DNA from 2 places in the Ruegeria sp. ABV3_008 genome. Region 2 is predicted to be linked to the other one. Evidence: riboswitches for the same ligand, from Rfam matches in the RefSeq annotation. Region 2 holds a riboswitch; the other holds the start of a gene.

What was found. A riboswitch is a leader RNA that binds a small molecule or an ion and turns the genes downstream of it on or off. The one in region 2 is predicted to bind cobalamin.
Region 1: another riboswitch for cobalamin. It lies ahead of ACXAH8_RS00320 (DUF1636 family protein); the one in region 2 lies ahead of ACXAH8_RS11930 (DUF4198 domain-containing protein).

Annotation. Positions count from the first base shown of each region.
Region 1 is NZ_JBSWYP010000001.1:63,454-70,962, forward strand. It holds gene cobN (cobaltochelatase subunit CobN) at 1-1,472, opposite strand, end outside; gene cobW (cobalamin biosynthesis protein CobW) at 1,478-2,533, opposite strand; gene ACXAH8_RS00320 (DUF1636 family protein) at 2,530-2,910, opposite strand; cobalamin riboswitch at 2,994-3,197, opposite strand; gene ACXAH8_RS00325 (NAD(P)-dependent oxidoreductase) at 3,224-4,294, shown strand; tRNA gene ACXAH8_RS00330 (tRNA-Cys) at 4,334-4,407, opposite strand; gene ACXAH8_RS00335 (protein-L-isoaspartate O-methyltransferase family protein) at 4,628-5,281, shown strand; gene ACXAH8_RS00340 (TolC family outer membrane protein) at 5,376-6,794, shown strand; gene ACXAH8_RS00345 (hypothetical protein) at 6,866-7,509, shown strand, end outside.
Region 2 is NZ_JBSWYP010000006.1:72,005-79,513, forward strand. It holds gene ACXAH8_RS11915 (enoyl-ACP reductase FabI) at 1-603, shown strand, start outside; gene ACXAH8_RS11920 (hypothetical protein) at 663-842, shown strand; gene ACXAH8_RS11925 (FKBP-type peptidyl-prolyl cis-trans isomerase) at 855-1,283, opposite strand; cobalamin riboswitch at 1,542-1,742, shown strand; gene ACXAH8_RS11930 (DUF4198 domain-containing protein) at 1,871-2,656, shown strand; gene cbiM (cobalt transporter CbiM) at 2,663-3,274, shown strand; gene ACXAH8_RS11940 (Ig-like domain-containing protein) at 3,271-3,843, shown strand; gene cbiQ (cobalt ECF transporter T component CbiQ) at 3,843-4,625, shown strand; gene ACXAH8_RS11950 (energy-coupling factor ABC transporter ATP-binding protein) at 4,622-5,272, shown strand; gene rplQ (50S ribosomal protein L17) at 5,378-5,797, opposite strand; gene ACXAH8_RS11960 (DNA-directed RNA polymerase subunit alpha) at 5,916-6,932, opposite strand; gene rpsK (30S ribosomal protein S11) at 7,047-7,436, opposite strand; gene rpsM (30S ribosomal protein S13) at 7,452-7,509, opposite strand, start outside.

The DNA.
Region 1 (7,509 bases), on a different contig from region 2:
TCGGGTTGTAGTGCAACCAGCGCGTTGCCGCGACGCAAGGCGGTGAAGTGGAACGCGCCCTCGGTAAAGATCGGGTCGTCCTCGGGCTTACCCCAAACGGTTTGGAGATCGGCGCGCAGTGGCTCGGGCAGGTCTGCCAAGGCTACCTGGTAGTCTTCCAGAGGCCATGAGATGCGCGCGTCTAGCAGGGTTTCAGCAATCGGCTCGGCCGGTGCGGTGCTGTAGCCCTCGGCCTGAAGATCGGTCAGCATCGCCTCGGCCGAGGCCAGAGCGTCCAGACCCACCGCGTGCGCCATTTGCCAGTCTTTGCCAGGATAGGTCGACAGCACCAGCGCGGGCACCTGATCCGCCTTGGGTTTGTCATGCAGGGTCAGCCAGCCGGTGACACGGTCGATAATCGCTTCGATCCGCTCTTGCTCAGCCCGGTGGGCAAAGCGGGAATATTCCAGATGCGGGTCACGTTTGCCCGGTTCTTTGAACGAGGCAATGCCCGCCGAAATGCGCCCGTCCACTTCGGGCAGCACCACATGCATGGCGAGATCAGCGGGGGAAAGGCCCCGTTCGGCCTCGGCCCAAGCCTTGCGGCGGGACGTGGCGAGGGCCATCTGAAACACGGGCACGCCCGCCGCGTCCAAAGGGGATGTACCCGACGCGCCTTTGCCCGAGAAGGAGGTGGCATTGATGATCGCCGAAGGTTTCAGCGTGACGATGTTGTCACGCAGCCATTCAGCGGCAGCAGGAGCTTTGAGGGAGGGGGCGAAGAGGCCCACCGCCTCGAACCCGCGACCCCGCAAGCTGCGGATCACGGTGGCGACAGGGGCCGTGTCCACCGAGGTCAAATAGGCGCGATAGAAGGTGACGACGATACGTTTTGCGTCGCCCGCAAAGGCAGTCTCAACCGGGATCACGCCGCGATCAGGACACCACGCGCCGGATTCGGGCAGAGTTTTGGCCCCCATAACCGGGCCGGCATAAAGCCCCGCCGCCAATGCCATCTGCGCCAAGGCGGCCTGTGCCGCGACTTCGCCGCCTGTGTCGCAGAGATGTGCCAGACGGCGCAGGGTCGAGACGGGCAGGGTGGAATAGTCATCCAGCCGCGGGTCCTCACGCCCGTCGGCGGGTAGGACGGCCAACGCGATGCCCTTGGCCTTCGCCAGCGACAGCACTTGCTGCAGCCCGTAAGCCCAGTAAGGCACGCCGCCAATCAGGCGGATCAGAATGCCCTTGGCGCCCTCCAGCGTCTGCTCCACGTAGGTGTCGACGGACAGAGGATGTTTCAACGCCGTCAGGTTCGCCAACCGCATCGTGGGCATACGCCCATCCGGCCCGCCACCGCGATGCCAGCCCGCCGCGAAAGCGCCAAGGTCGCTGTCCGAGAAGGACAGCACCACCAAATCCGCCGGGCTCTGGCCCAGATCGGTTGGGGTTTCCGTTTCTTCTAACCCGTGGCTTTCGCGGAAGACGACGTGCATAGGTCTTACTCGGCGGCCTCGGTTACACCCGCGAGGATATCGCGGATTTCTCCTTCTTTGATGTCGTCATGCTCGGCGATCACCACCATGCGCGAGCGGCGGTCTTCACCGGGCTCCCACGGACGGTCATACTGGTGACGCACACGAGCACCCACGGCCTGCACCAGCAGGCGCATCGGTTTGCCTTGAACGGCGGCATAGCCTTTGACGCGCAGGATGTTCAGCTCATTGGCCAGACGCTCGATCTTGGCGACCAGATCGGCAGGATCGGATTGTTCCGGCAGATCAACGATGATGCTTTCGAAATCGTCATGTTCGTGATCGTGGTGACCATCGTGATGGCTGGGCCGCGCGTCCATGTCGTCTTCTGCAGCCGCTTCCAGCCCCAGAACGACACGTACATCCACGGCGCCTTCGGCCACTTCGACAACGGGCAGCGGGCGAGGGGCCTCGGCGGCGATGATCTCTTTGGCTTTTGCAACGCCTTCGGGACCGGCCAGATCGGGCTTGGTCAGCAGGATGATGTCGGCGCAGGAAATCTGATCCTCAAACACCTCGGAAAGGGGCGTTTCATGGTCGATCGAATCGTCGGCCAGGCGCTGAGCGTCCACGGCTTCGACATTCGGCGCAAAGCGACCGGCGGCGACGGCCTCGGCATCGGCCAGCGCGATCACGCCATCAACGGTGATTTTGGAACGGATATCGGGCCAGTCGAACGCCTTCAGCAACGGCTTGGGCAGGGCGAGGCCAGAAGTTTCGATCAGGATGTGATCGGGGCGCGGCTCCAGCGCCATCAGGGCTTCGATAGTCGGGATGAAATCATCGGCCACGGTGCAGCAGATGCAACCGTTCGCCAGTTCCATGATGTTTTCCGCCGGACAATCCGGGATCGCGCAGGATTTCAGGATATCGCCGTCGACGCCAACATCGCCGAACTCATTGACCACAACGGCCAGACGCTTGCCCTGCGGGTTCTGCATAAGGTGCTTGACGAGAGTTGTTTTGCCCGAGCCCAAAAAGCCAGTGATCACAGTGACGGGGAGTTTCTCAAGATTGCTCATTTCAGGGCTCCAATCGGGGGAATGCGGGCTGCGCAGTTTTTGCGGAAATGTTCGGGGCGTTCGCGCCATTTGACCAAGCCGTCTTCGGTCGCGAGGTACTTGGTGGCACCGTCAACGATCACGTCGACATGGTCTGTTTCGTTCAGGTGCTCATAGACGAAGGTCCAGCGATCCGGGCCGCCGCGCAGCACGATGGAACAGCCCTCGTTGCAGTTCGACAAGCATTCCACGGCTTTAAGGGTAATCCCTTCCGGCAGCTCCGCCTGTTCAAGCGCCTTGTGCAACAGGGTGCCGGGGCGTTTCTCATCGTCTTCAACGGGCAGCCCGCGACGACAGGTTGTGCAAACCAGCAATTCGACCGGAGCGGTCTCGGTCATGTCTCTCATCCCCCCAAATCCTCATCGTGGGGGACGGGGTTTCATGCGGGTCCCTTGACCCGACACCGGAACACCCCGTCCGGTTTCATCTTCGGGCGCTGGCAGGTCTCCCGGCTTGCGGATGTCAGAGTTGTCCTCTGTCGGATGTCCCGCCTTCCCGGCTTTGCGCCAGTGGCTTGGGCACCCTCTCCGGTCACGGTCGCGGGGGCGGCTGCGTTTGGCGGAAAACCCGTTGACGCATTCCCTTTTCATCTGTTCTCACAGACACCAACATGAGGCTCATGCGGCACGCACCCGCAGCTTGTCAAGCGCGATGCAGCTCAGACCGCTGCGGCACGTTGAAAAGCGACCTGCCAGCGTCGCTAGGCGGCATGAACAGGGCGCTGATGCATGGTCGCATGGCCTCAAATCGCAAACGGAGGCGAAATCCATGAAAGTAGGTTTTATCGGGCTTGGGAATGTGGGCGGCAAGCTGTCAGGGTCATTGCTGCGCAATGGAATCGACCTGACGGTTCATGACCTAAGTTCCGATTTGGTTGAGGCCTTTGTCGCGCAAGGGGCCAAAGCGGCTGAAAGCCCGGCACAGATGATGCGCGATTGCGATGCCGTGATCACCTGCCTGCCTTCGCCTGCGGCCTCGGACGCGGTGATGCAAGAGATGCTGCCTGAGGTCGGCCCCGGTAAAATCTGGATGGAGATGTCCACCACTGACGAGGCCGAGGTCAAGCGGTTGGGTGCATTGGTTCTGGAGCGCGGAGGGGCCGCCGTCGATTGCCCTGTTTCGGGTGGCTGTCACCGCGCAGCGACGGGCAATATCTCGATCTTCGCTGGCTGCGATCGCGACACCTTCGAACGCATTCTGCCCTTCCTTACGACCATGGGGCGGCGCGTTCTGCACACCGGAGAGCTCGGCTCGGCCTCGGTTCTGAAGGTGTTGACCAACTATCTGGCGACGGCCAATCTGATCACCTGTGCCGAAGCGCTGGTCACCGCCAAGGCCGCCGGGATGGATTTGAACACCACCTATGAGGCCATCAAAATCTCGTCGGGGACATCGTTCGTGCACGAAACCGAAAGCCAGGTGATCCTGAACGGTTCGCGCGATATTTCGTTTACGATGGATTTGGTGAAAAAGGATATCGGCCTCTTTCAGGACGTCGCCGACCGCGCCGGTGTTCCGCTGGAAATCAATCCGGTGATGATCAAGATCTTTGAGGATGGCATCGCCCGGTTTGGCGAGCGTGAGCTGTCGCCAAACATCATAAAACGTCTGGAAGAGGCCACAGGCCTGGACATCCGCGCACCGGGTTTTCCTACGGAAATGCAGGACGATGAGCCGGAAGAACCAGGTTACGAGGTTGTGCCTCAGGGGCGTTCCTCGTGAAAACTGAATTCCGGAGCCGGTATTTAGAGGAGGGGGATGTGGAGGCGAGTACCGGAATCGAACCGGTGTACACGGATTTGCAATCCGCTGCGTCACCACTCCGCCAACTCGCCTTTTCAAGTAAAATCAAATACTTGCCGTGGTGTGGTGGGCGTTTTAGCAGCTTTCATCGGGGGCGTCCAGAGGATTGCCGTCGATTTTGGGCCGCAAATCAATATTTGTAAGACCCGGTCTAAACGGATCGTGAACCAGGCTTGCGGCATCTGGGCCGTTGTCGAGTCAGGTCGAGTATGGCACAAGCCAATTACCCAAGGGATTGAAAAGAGAGATCAGATGTCAGATTTCGCAGCCCGGCGCCGCACCATGGTTGATACGCAGGTAAGACCCTCGGATGTGACCAAGTTTCCAATCATCGACGCGATGCTGTCCGTTCCGCGTGAAAGCTTTGTGCCAACGGCGCAGCGCGAAGCGGCCTATGTCGAAGGGTTGATCGATCTGGGCAACAACCGCTGCATTCTTGAGCCGCGCACTCTAGCCAAGATGTTGGATGCGCTGAATATCTCGAATGACGAAATGGTCCTCGATATCGCGTCGGCCTACGGTTATTCGACCGCAATCGCCGCGCGGATGGCGCAGTTGGTGGTGGGCGTCGAATCCGACGAACATCTTGCCTCTGAGGCGCAAAGCGTGCTGACCGAAGAAAACGTCGACAATGCCGTTATTCATGTCGGACCTCTGGAAGAGGGAGCGGCCGAGCATGGCCCTTATGACGTGATTATGATACAAGGCGGTGTCGAACAGGTGCCCGACACGGTACTGGACCAATTGAAGGATCAGGGCCGGATCGCCTGTCTGTTTATGGATGGGCAACTGGGTACGGTTCGCATAGGTCGCAAGGCCGGTGATGTGGTCAGTTGGCGGGATGCTTTCAACGCCAGTGCGCTGGTTTTGGACGGTTTTTCCCAAGAGTGTGCATTTTCGCTATAGTCCGCTGACTGTTGTTTCCACAACCTTGATTAGTTGAACATAAAGACGCAAACTGCCGGAGAGGCAGCGTAATTTCGATTTGAGAGGATTTGGTATGCGTGGAAAGACAGCGGGAAAGCTGGTCAAAGCGCTTGCAGTGACTGCGGCCATTGCCCTGAGTACTGTTCCCGGACGGGTCGTCTGGGCTGACAATCTGACAGATGCGTTCATCGGAGCGTATAACACCAGCGGTCTACTGGAACAGAACCGAGCCCTGTTGCGGGCAGCGGACGAAGACGTGGCAATTGCGCTTTCCGCGCTGCGCCCGATCATCAACTGGACGGTTCAGGTCAGTCAGGATTACACGAGAACAAGAACTGACTCCGTCAGAACAAGCACTGACCCGTCGCGATTCTTCTCGGGTCTCACCCTCAGCCAGCTTCTATATGATGGCGGGGCATCGGTGCTGGGCAAGCAGTCCGCACAGGAAACGGTTCTGTCGACGCGCCAGTCGCTGATTGATATCGAACAGCAGGTTCTTTTCCGGGCCGCAACCGCGTATCTGAGCGTCCTGTTGCAAGAAGAAACGGTCCAGATTCGGCAAAACAACGTCGATCTGTCGAGCGAGGAACTTCGGGCCTCGAACGACCGCTTCGAAGTGGGTGAAGTCACGCGGACTGACGTGGCTCTTTCCGAGGCGCAGCTGGCCAGTTCGCGCGCGGATCTTGCGGATGCCAGAGGGGATCTCAGCACCGCTCAGGCCGAGTATGTTAATGCGGTCGGCAAGTTGCCGGGGCGTACGGCTGGGCAGCCGGGGCTTCCGAATCTCCCACGCTCGCAATCCGAGGCAATCAGCCTCGCGCAGCGCAATCACCCGGCGATTCTATCGGCTCAGCACCAGGTGCGGGCGCTGGATTTGATCGTGCAGCAGCAACGTGCCAACCTTGGGCCCAATGTCAGCCTGAACGCGGATGCGGGTGTGACGCAGCGATATGACAATGATGACTACATCAACGACGCCACGGTTTCGCTGAACTTCAACCAGCCGATCTATGCAGGCGGTCGTCTTGCGGCCAACGTGCGCCGGGCGATGGCAACCCGGGATTCGTCGCGGGCCAATCTGCTGAACGTGCAGAAGAACATCACTCAGGGTGTGACAGATGCCTTTGTCCGGTTCCAAACGGCAACGGCTAGCCTGACGGCCTCAACCGAGCGGGTTCGCGCCTCGCAGGTGGCGTTCGACGGGATTCGCGAAGAAGCAACGTTAGGCGCGCGGACCACGCTGGACGTGCTGACCGCTCAGCAAGATCTTCTGGATGCGCAATTGGCCGAGGTGGCCTCGCGCACCGAACGGTCCTTGGCGGCATACCAGCTGCTGCAGGCGCAAGGCCTTCTGACGGCTGAACGTCTGGGGCTTGCGGTGCAGATCTATGACCCGACGCTGTACTACAATCTGGTCAAAAAGGCTCCGGCGCAGGTCAGCAAGCAAAGCAAGGATCTGGATCGCGTTCTCAAAGCGTTGCGGCGGGACTGATCTATACTACTGGTTGTGACGCCCGACGTGTTTGGCTACACTTGGTCTCAAGAATAGAGCGGTAGAGAACAATGTCGGATAGCGTCATGACCTCAGGTATCGAGGATGTACTGTCGTCGGTAAAACGACTGGTGAGCGAAGACGGTCGCAAAGTGTCGGATGCCGATACTGCGACCGCTCCACGAAAGCCGGGCCGATTGGTCTTGACGGACGCGCTGCGCGTTGGTGACGCGCCAAAATCCGAACCCCTGAAACTGGAACCCAAATACAGTCCCGAGGATTCGGCAAAGCCGATGCTCCTGCGGGCCTGTGATATTGTTCAGCCGGGTGAAGCAGCCAATCACGATGGTGCTGAGGAGGTCGGCGACGAGACCCCGTCGGAAAACCTATCTGGCAGCCTGAGTGCCAAGATTGAAGCCCTTGAGGCCGCCATCGCGCGAACCGAGGACCAATGGGAGCCGGACGGAGACAGCGACGACGCGTATTCCGGCACGCCCTCGAAGGCGCTGCATTGGATACCTGCGCCCACCTTTGAAGAAGAGGATACCGAGGGTGTGGATGCGACTTCAGGCGAGGCGGGTGCCCCAAAAGAAGAGCCGGCGACATTTGTTCGGCATGGGGACACTCCTAAAGTAGACCCAGTCGAAGACGACGCTCCTGGGGAAACGATCGAGGACGAGATCGGGCTGTCTGCGTCCGAGGAGGAGGCCTTGCG
Region 2 (7,509 bases):
GCGGATGTCACCGATGACGCCTCGCTGGATCGCGCTTTTGGCGAGTTGGGCGAACGCTGGCCCACCATCGACTTTGTCGTCCACGCGATTGCCTATTCGGACAAGAACGAGCTGACAGGCCGGTTTCTGAACACCACAAGGGCCAATTTCAAGCACTCGATGGATGTGTCGGCCTACTCGTTCATCGAGGTCGCCCGCCGCGCCTATCCGCTGATGAAGGACAATGGCGGCTCGCTGCTGACACTGACCTATCAGGGCTCGAATCGTGTGGTTCCGAACTACAACGTGATGGGCGTTGCCAAGGCCGCGCTGGAATCGGCGACACGCTATCTTGCCAACGATCTCGGCCCAGAGGGCATCCGCGTGAACGCGATTTCGCCCGGTCCGATGAAGACCCTGGCTGGGGCTGCAATCGGCGGCGCGCGCAAGACGTACAAGTTCTGCGACCAGAATGCACCGATGCGCTCGAACGCTACGCTGGAGGCCGTCGGCGGCACAGCGGTTTACCTGACCTCGGACGCGGGGGCTTGCACCTCGGGTGAGATCATCCGGGTGGATGGCGGTTTCCACGTGCTTGGAATGCCACAGCCGGATTTCATGTGACCATATCTTTCCCAGACGCCGCCAAGATTTGACCATCTTTCGGCGTCAGGGATATGGGCATGAGCAAAACCGACCAGATCCTTGCCAGCAATACGCGTGGCACCCAGACCAAACGGAAAACGGGGTTCCTGAGCCCCCGCGCCCGTGTTCTGCTTTTGACGCTGACCACATTGCTGGTCTTGTTCGTGTTCCTCACGCAACCGCAGGTCCGCGCAGCGCTTGACGGGCTTTGGGGCTAATCCCCCAACCCTTCAGTTCACTGAGACAACCTCGATATCGAAAATCAGGTCCTGACCAGCCAGCGGGTGATTGGCGTCCAGCGTCACCGTGGCCTCGTTCGCTTCGACAACCGTAACAGGCAGCGCCTGACCGTCGGGGGTCTGCATCTGCAACTGGGTTCCAGGCTCTAGCGGGATGTCATCCGGAATACCCTCACGCGGGATGTCCTGCCGCATCGCCGGGTTGATCGGGCCATAAGCGTCGACACAGGCAATCTCGACCCGTTTCTTGTCGCCAACCGCCAGTCCTGGCATGGCACTGTCGAGGCCGGGAATGATCTGGCCCGAACCGACAACGAATTCCAGCGGATCGCGCCCGTCCGAGCTGTCAAAGACGGTGTCGTCCAGCAGCGTGCCGGTATAGTGGATGCGAACTGTGTCGCCTTGTTTGATCTCAGACATTGGGCCTCCGGGGCTTGTGGGGAATAGGGCGCCGAACACAAGCGCGCTACGCCGGAGTCTGACGCCGCGCAGGATGCATCCATCTGATTCTGATGTCCAGATTGCGTTGTAAACGCGCGCATTCTCTGGTCGTCGCTTGCAAGCACGTCTTCGCTAAAAACGATACCCGGTTGGCAGAACAAGAACACCCGATCCTATCGACAGGATGTTATCGCTAAGGGTTGAAATAGAGATTGACCGGTAATGGGAATCTCTGTCATCAGCATCCTTATGTCCGGTTCCGGGTTCGCCGGAGAAAAGGGAATGCGGTGCGGGGAATTCTGATCCACCCAATGCCGCAACTGCCCCCGCAACTGTAGGCGGTGAGCAGGGCTGACACGCCACTGGGTTCCACCCGGGAAGGCCAGCCCCATGCTTTGACCCGCAAGTCAGGAGACCTGCCGGATATACACCCTCGGAAGGGGTGTGTCACCGATGCCGGGGTGTGCATTGGGCCAATGCCCTCTTTTCGGGCAAATGGTCTCGTTCACCTCGATATCAAGCAAGAAACGTGCCGGGGTTGGCACGAAGGACGAAGGAAAGACCTTGTGAAGAAACTGTTTTGCACGGCTGCTGCTGCGCTGGCGATTCCAGCGATGGCGCACGCACATTTTCTGCTGGAATACACCACGGACACGCTGATCGAGGCACCGGGCGACGTGCCGGTCAAGTTGATCTTCTGGCACCCGTTTGAAAACGGCCATGTCATGGATCTGGAAAAGCCGCAGGAATTCTATGTGATCCACAACGGCGAAAAGACCGACCTGCTGGACACGCTGGAACCCATCCGCTTTTCGAGCCCAGAGAACGAAGGTGCGGCCTTCCAGGGATCTGTTCCGGTCAAGCGTTCGGGCGACTACGTAATGGTCACTGTGCCTCAGCCCTACTACGAAGAGGCCGAGGATATTTATATCCAGCAGATCACCAAGGCGTTCCTGAACCGCAACGAACTGCCGACCGATTGGATGAACCCTGCAGGTCTGGCGACTGAGATCGTACCGCTGAACAAGCCCTACAACATCATCGCAGGCTCGACCTTCACCGGTCAGGTTCTGGCAAATGGCGAACCGGTTGCCGGCGCTGAGATCGAGATCGAATATATGGCCGCCAAACCCAGTTTCGACAGCCAAGCCTCGTCCGATCCCACTGTTTCGCCGATGCCGGGTGGTGCTGTTGTCGCCCTTTCCGACGCGAATGGCTATTTCTCCTTCGGTGTCCCGAAAGCTGGTTACTGGGGCTTTGCCGCCCTGGGCGCTGGTCCTGAAACCGAACATGAAGGCAAAGAGCTGAGCCAGGACGCGGTGATCTGGATCCGCGCCTGGGACATGGAGTAACCACAGATGCACATCGTCGACGGAGCCCTGTCCAACCCGGTGGTCATCGGCGGAGCCGTTGCCGCCGCTGGTGGGGTCGCAATGGGCCTCAGGTCGCTGGATCTGGACCGCATCCCCACAGCAGGGGTGCTAGCGGCCAGTTTCTTCGTGGCCTCTCTGATCCACGTGCCGATTGGGCCGTCGTCGGTGCATCTGATCCTCAACGGTCTGGCCGGGCTTTTGCTTGGCTGGGCCGCCTTCCCGGCCCTGTTTGTGGGTCTGCTCCTGCAGGCAGTCTTTTTCGGCTTCGGCGGGCTTACGGTGCTGGGGATCAATACGCTTAACATCGCCTTTCCGGCCGTTCTGGCGGGGCTGCTGTTCCGCCCCCTGATCGGGCGCGGTTCGCCGGTCCATGGAGCGATTTGGGGTGGCATAGGTGGTGCCTTTGCCATTGCAGCCACGACCGTCATGGTGGGCATTTCATTGGCCCTTTCAGGGGACGAATTCCTCCCTGCCGCCAAGCTGGTCTTCTTTGCCCACATCCCGGTTATGATAGTCGAGGCCGTCCTGACCGGATTTGCCGTTCTTCTCGCGCGAAAAGTCAAACCTGAACTGTTCCTGACAAGGCCCGCCACATGAGAAAGATTGCGCTCATCCTGGCCCTATGCGCGGCCCCTCTGCCCGCGCTGGCCCATAAGGTGATTGCCGGAGTCTTTGCGTCCGGCGATGCGATCGAAGGGGAAATCGGCTTCTCCAACGGCACCATGGCGACCGATACCGAGGTCGTCGTGACCGATCCAAACGGGGTCGAGCTGGGTCGAGCCACGACCGACGCCGACGGGTTCTTCATCTACACACCCACCGCACCCGTCGCCCATACCTTCTTTGCCGACCTTGGCGCCGGTCACGTGGCCGAGGTCACCATGCCCGTCGAGGACGTCGCCAAGATCATGGGCGTCGCCGTCCAGAACACGCCGTCAGCGTCGCCAGCGCCTGCCTCGGGTGGTGTCAAAGTGGCCTCCCTCAGCGATGAGGAACGTCAGGCCATTGCGGCCGCCGTGCGTGACGAAATACGCCCCCTGCGCCGGGAAATCGCCGCCTATCGCGAACATAACGACCTCCAGACCATTCTGGGCGGCATCGGATACATCTTTGGCCTCTTCGGGCTGGGCTTCTACCTCGCGGCGCGGAGGAAACTCGCAGGCTGATGGCACACGTACTGGAACTACAGGAACGGACGCTGGCCGAGGCTGGCACGATCGGTCAACGAGGGTTGATTACCTCGCTTGATCCGCGCGTGCGCATCGTCATGTCTGTTTTGTTTGCGGTCGTTGTGGTCTCCCTATCCGCCCTGCCCGCGCTTGCGGCGGCGTTGATGATCGCGCTGGCTCTACTGGTGCTATCCCGACTGCCTTGGCACAAAATGCTCAAGCGGATGGCGATGATGGACAGTTTCATCATCTTCATGCTGGTCCTCCTGCCCTTCACGATGCCCGGCGACCCGATGTTTACCATCTGGGGGTTTCCAGCCAGCTGGCAGGGGCTCTGGAAAGCCGTGGAAATCGCGCTGACCGCCAACGCCGTGATCCTGACCGTAATGGTTCTGGTCGGCACAATGGAGCCTGTCACTCTGGGCCACGCCCTGCACCGGCTGCGCTGCCCGGAAACACTCGTGCATCTTTTGATGTTCACCATCCGCTACATCGATGTCCTACATGAGGAATATCAACGCCTCCGCGCCGCGATGAAAGTCCGAGGCTTCCGCCCCGGCACCAACTGGCACACCTACCGTAGCTTCGGCTACCTGGTCGGGATGATGCTGGTCCGGGCAATCGAACGGTCCGAGCGCATCCTCGGCGCGATGAAATGTCGGGGGTTTTCAGGCAAGATGCTGTTGCTGCAAGACTATAGCCTGACCCGCCGGGATATTGTCTTTGCTGCCGGGTTTGGAGGCCTCTGCCTCGCCCTGATCCTAGTGGAATTCGCATGACACTCATCGCGCTGGACGACATCTGCTTTGCCTATCCCGGACAAGCACCGGTTCTGAACGGCGCAAACCTGCGGCTGGAGCCCGGACAACGCCTGTCACTGACCGGCCCGAACGGGGCCGGGAAATCCACGCTTCTACGTATCACACTTGGTCTGCAGCGACCGTCCTCGGGTATGGTGACCGTCTTTGGCAAACCAAGGCAGGCCGAGGCCGATTTCCATGACGTGCGCCGCCATATCGGCCTTGTCTTTCAGGACCCCGACGACCAGTTGTTCTGTCCCACTGTGGCCGAGGACATTGCCTTTGGTCCACTGAACCTCGGCAAGACGCGCGACGAGGCCTTGGCAATCGTGGATCGCGTTCTCCGCGATCTCGACCTCATGCATCTGAAGGAACGAACCACGCATAAACTGTCAGGCGGGGAAAAGCGTCTGATCACGCTGGCAACGGTTCTGGCGATGGAGCCACAGGCCCTGCTGCTGGATGAGCCGACCAATGCGCTGGACACTAAAAACGAGGCGCGGTTGCTCGAAATCCTGCAATCTCTGCCTCAAGCTATCCTACTGGTCAGCCATTCTCCTGCATTTCGCGATGCGCTTGCCCCGGACAGACTGGAATTGCGAGACGGCAAGCTGGTCGCTGTATGAGAAAGCCTATTTTGGTCGCGCCGATGCAAGCAGTTTGCAAATGCGCAAAACAAAAAAACCCCGCGTCGAGGACACGGAGTTCTTTTTTGAAAGCTGTAGGCTTTCTTATTCTTCTGCGGCCTCTTCGGCTGCAACGCGGGCTTTGTCAGCCGCGCCTTTGGCGTCGACGTCACGATCAACGAATTCGATGATCGCCATCGGGGCCATGTCGCCATAGCGGAAGCCAGCTTTCAGGATGCGGACATAACCGCCCTGACGCTCCGCGTAACGGGGGCCCAGAACTTCGAACAGCTTTGCGACGTCTTTGTCTTCTTTCAGCTGTGCTGCGGCCTGACGACGAGCGTGCAGGTCGCCGCGCTTGCCCAGAGTGACCAGCTTTTCGATGATCGGGCGCAGTTCTTTTGCCTTGGGCAGAGTTGTTTTGATTTGCTCATGCTCAATGAGCGAGCCTGCCATGTTTGCAAACAGAGCTTTGCGGTGCTCATGAGTACGGTTCAGGCGGCGGTAACCACGTGCGTGACGCATTTTTCAGTTCCTATCTTGCGTTTTGCTTTGTCTGGCCGGCGATGCGTGTCACCGGCTCTCCTTGGGGCGGAAGTGCCCGTATTGTCCCCGGAAATCCCGGGCATTTGGGAAGACGCGCTTAAAACGCGTCTTCGAATTTCTTCGCCAGATCTTCGATGTTGTCGGGCGGCCAATCCTCGACATCCATGCCGAGGTGCAGACCCATGCCGGACAGCACTTCTTTGATCTCGTTCAGCGACTTTCGGCCGAAGTTCGGAGTGCGGAGCATCTCGGCTTCGGTCTTCTGGATCAGGTCGCCGATGTAAACGATGTTGTCGTTCTTCAGGCAGTTTGCCGAACGGACCGACAGCTCCAGCTCGTCGACTTTTTTCAGCAGCAGCGGGTTGAACTCCAGACCATCGTCTTCGTCCTGGCGGCCAGCCGATTCCGGCTCGTCGAAGTTGACGAAAATCGATAGCTGATCCTGCAGGATACGAGCCGCATAGGCCAGTGCATCTTCCGGAGTGATCGAGCCATCAGTTTCGATCTTCAGGGTCAGCTTGTCATAGTCCAGAACCTGACCTTCACGGGTCGGCTGAACGTCATAGGCAACCTTCTTGACCGGCGAGTAGATCGCGTCGATCGGGATCAGGCCGATGGGTGCATCTTCAGGCTTGTTCTTCTCAGCCGAGACGTAGCCCTTGCCGGTGTTTACGGTCAGTTCCATGAACAGGTCGGCGCCATCATCCAGGTGGCAGATGACGTGATCACGGTTCAGAACCTCGATGCCCGCGCTTTCGCTAATGTCACCAGCGGTGACAACTGCGGGGCCTTTGGCATTGATCGACAGGCGCTTGGGGCCTTCGACTTCCATGCGCAGCGATACGCCTTTGAGGTTCAGGATGATGTCGGTGACGTCTTCACGTACGCCCGCAACCGAGGAGAACTCGTGCAGGACGTTGTCGATTTGAACGCTGGTGATGGCCGCACCTTGCAGCGAGCTCATCAGAACGCGGCGCAGCGCGTTGCCCAGTGTCAGACCAAAGCCACGCTCCAGCGGTTCAGCAACCAGGGTTGCCTGACGCGCAGGGTCGTTGCCCGGCTTGCCGTCCAGCTGGGTCGGCTTGATCAATTCTGCCCAATTCTTGTGGATCATGTAATCCCTCCATTCCTGTCCGCGCCCCATGACCAACAAGGTGCAGACGCCCGAGGTTCAAAATGACATGCTGGGGCCGCGCAAAAACGCAGCCCCAGCTGAATTCAAAATCGCTTAGACGCGGCGGCGCTTCGGCGGGCGGCAGCCGTTGTGAGCGATCGGAGTCACGTCGCGGATCGACGTGATGTTGAAGCCCACGGCAGCCAGTGCACGCAGAGCCGATTCACGACCCGATCCGGGGCCCTGAACTTCGACTTCTAGCGTCTTGACGCCATGTTCCTGCGCCTTCTTTCCTGCATCTTCTGCAGCCATCTGAGCGGCGTAGGGTGTCGATTTCCGAGACCCTTTGAAGCCCATTGTACCAGCAGACGACCACGAAATGGCGTTGCCCTGTACGTCCGAGATCAGGATCTTGGTGTTGTTGAAGGTCGAGTTCACATGGGCGACGCCCGATGCGATGTTCTTACGCTCTTTGCGCTTAACGCGAGTCTTATCACGTGCCATAAGTCAGACCCTCCCTTATTTCTTCTTACCAGCGATGGCCTTTGCGGGGCCTTTGCGGGTACGAGCGTTGGTG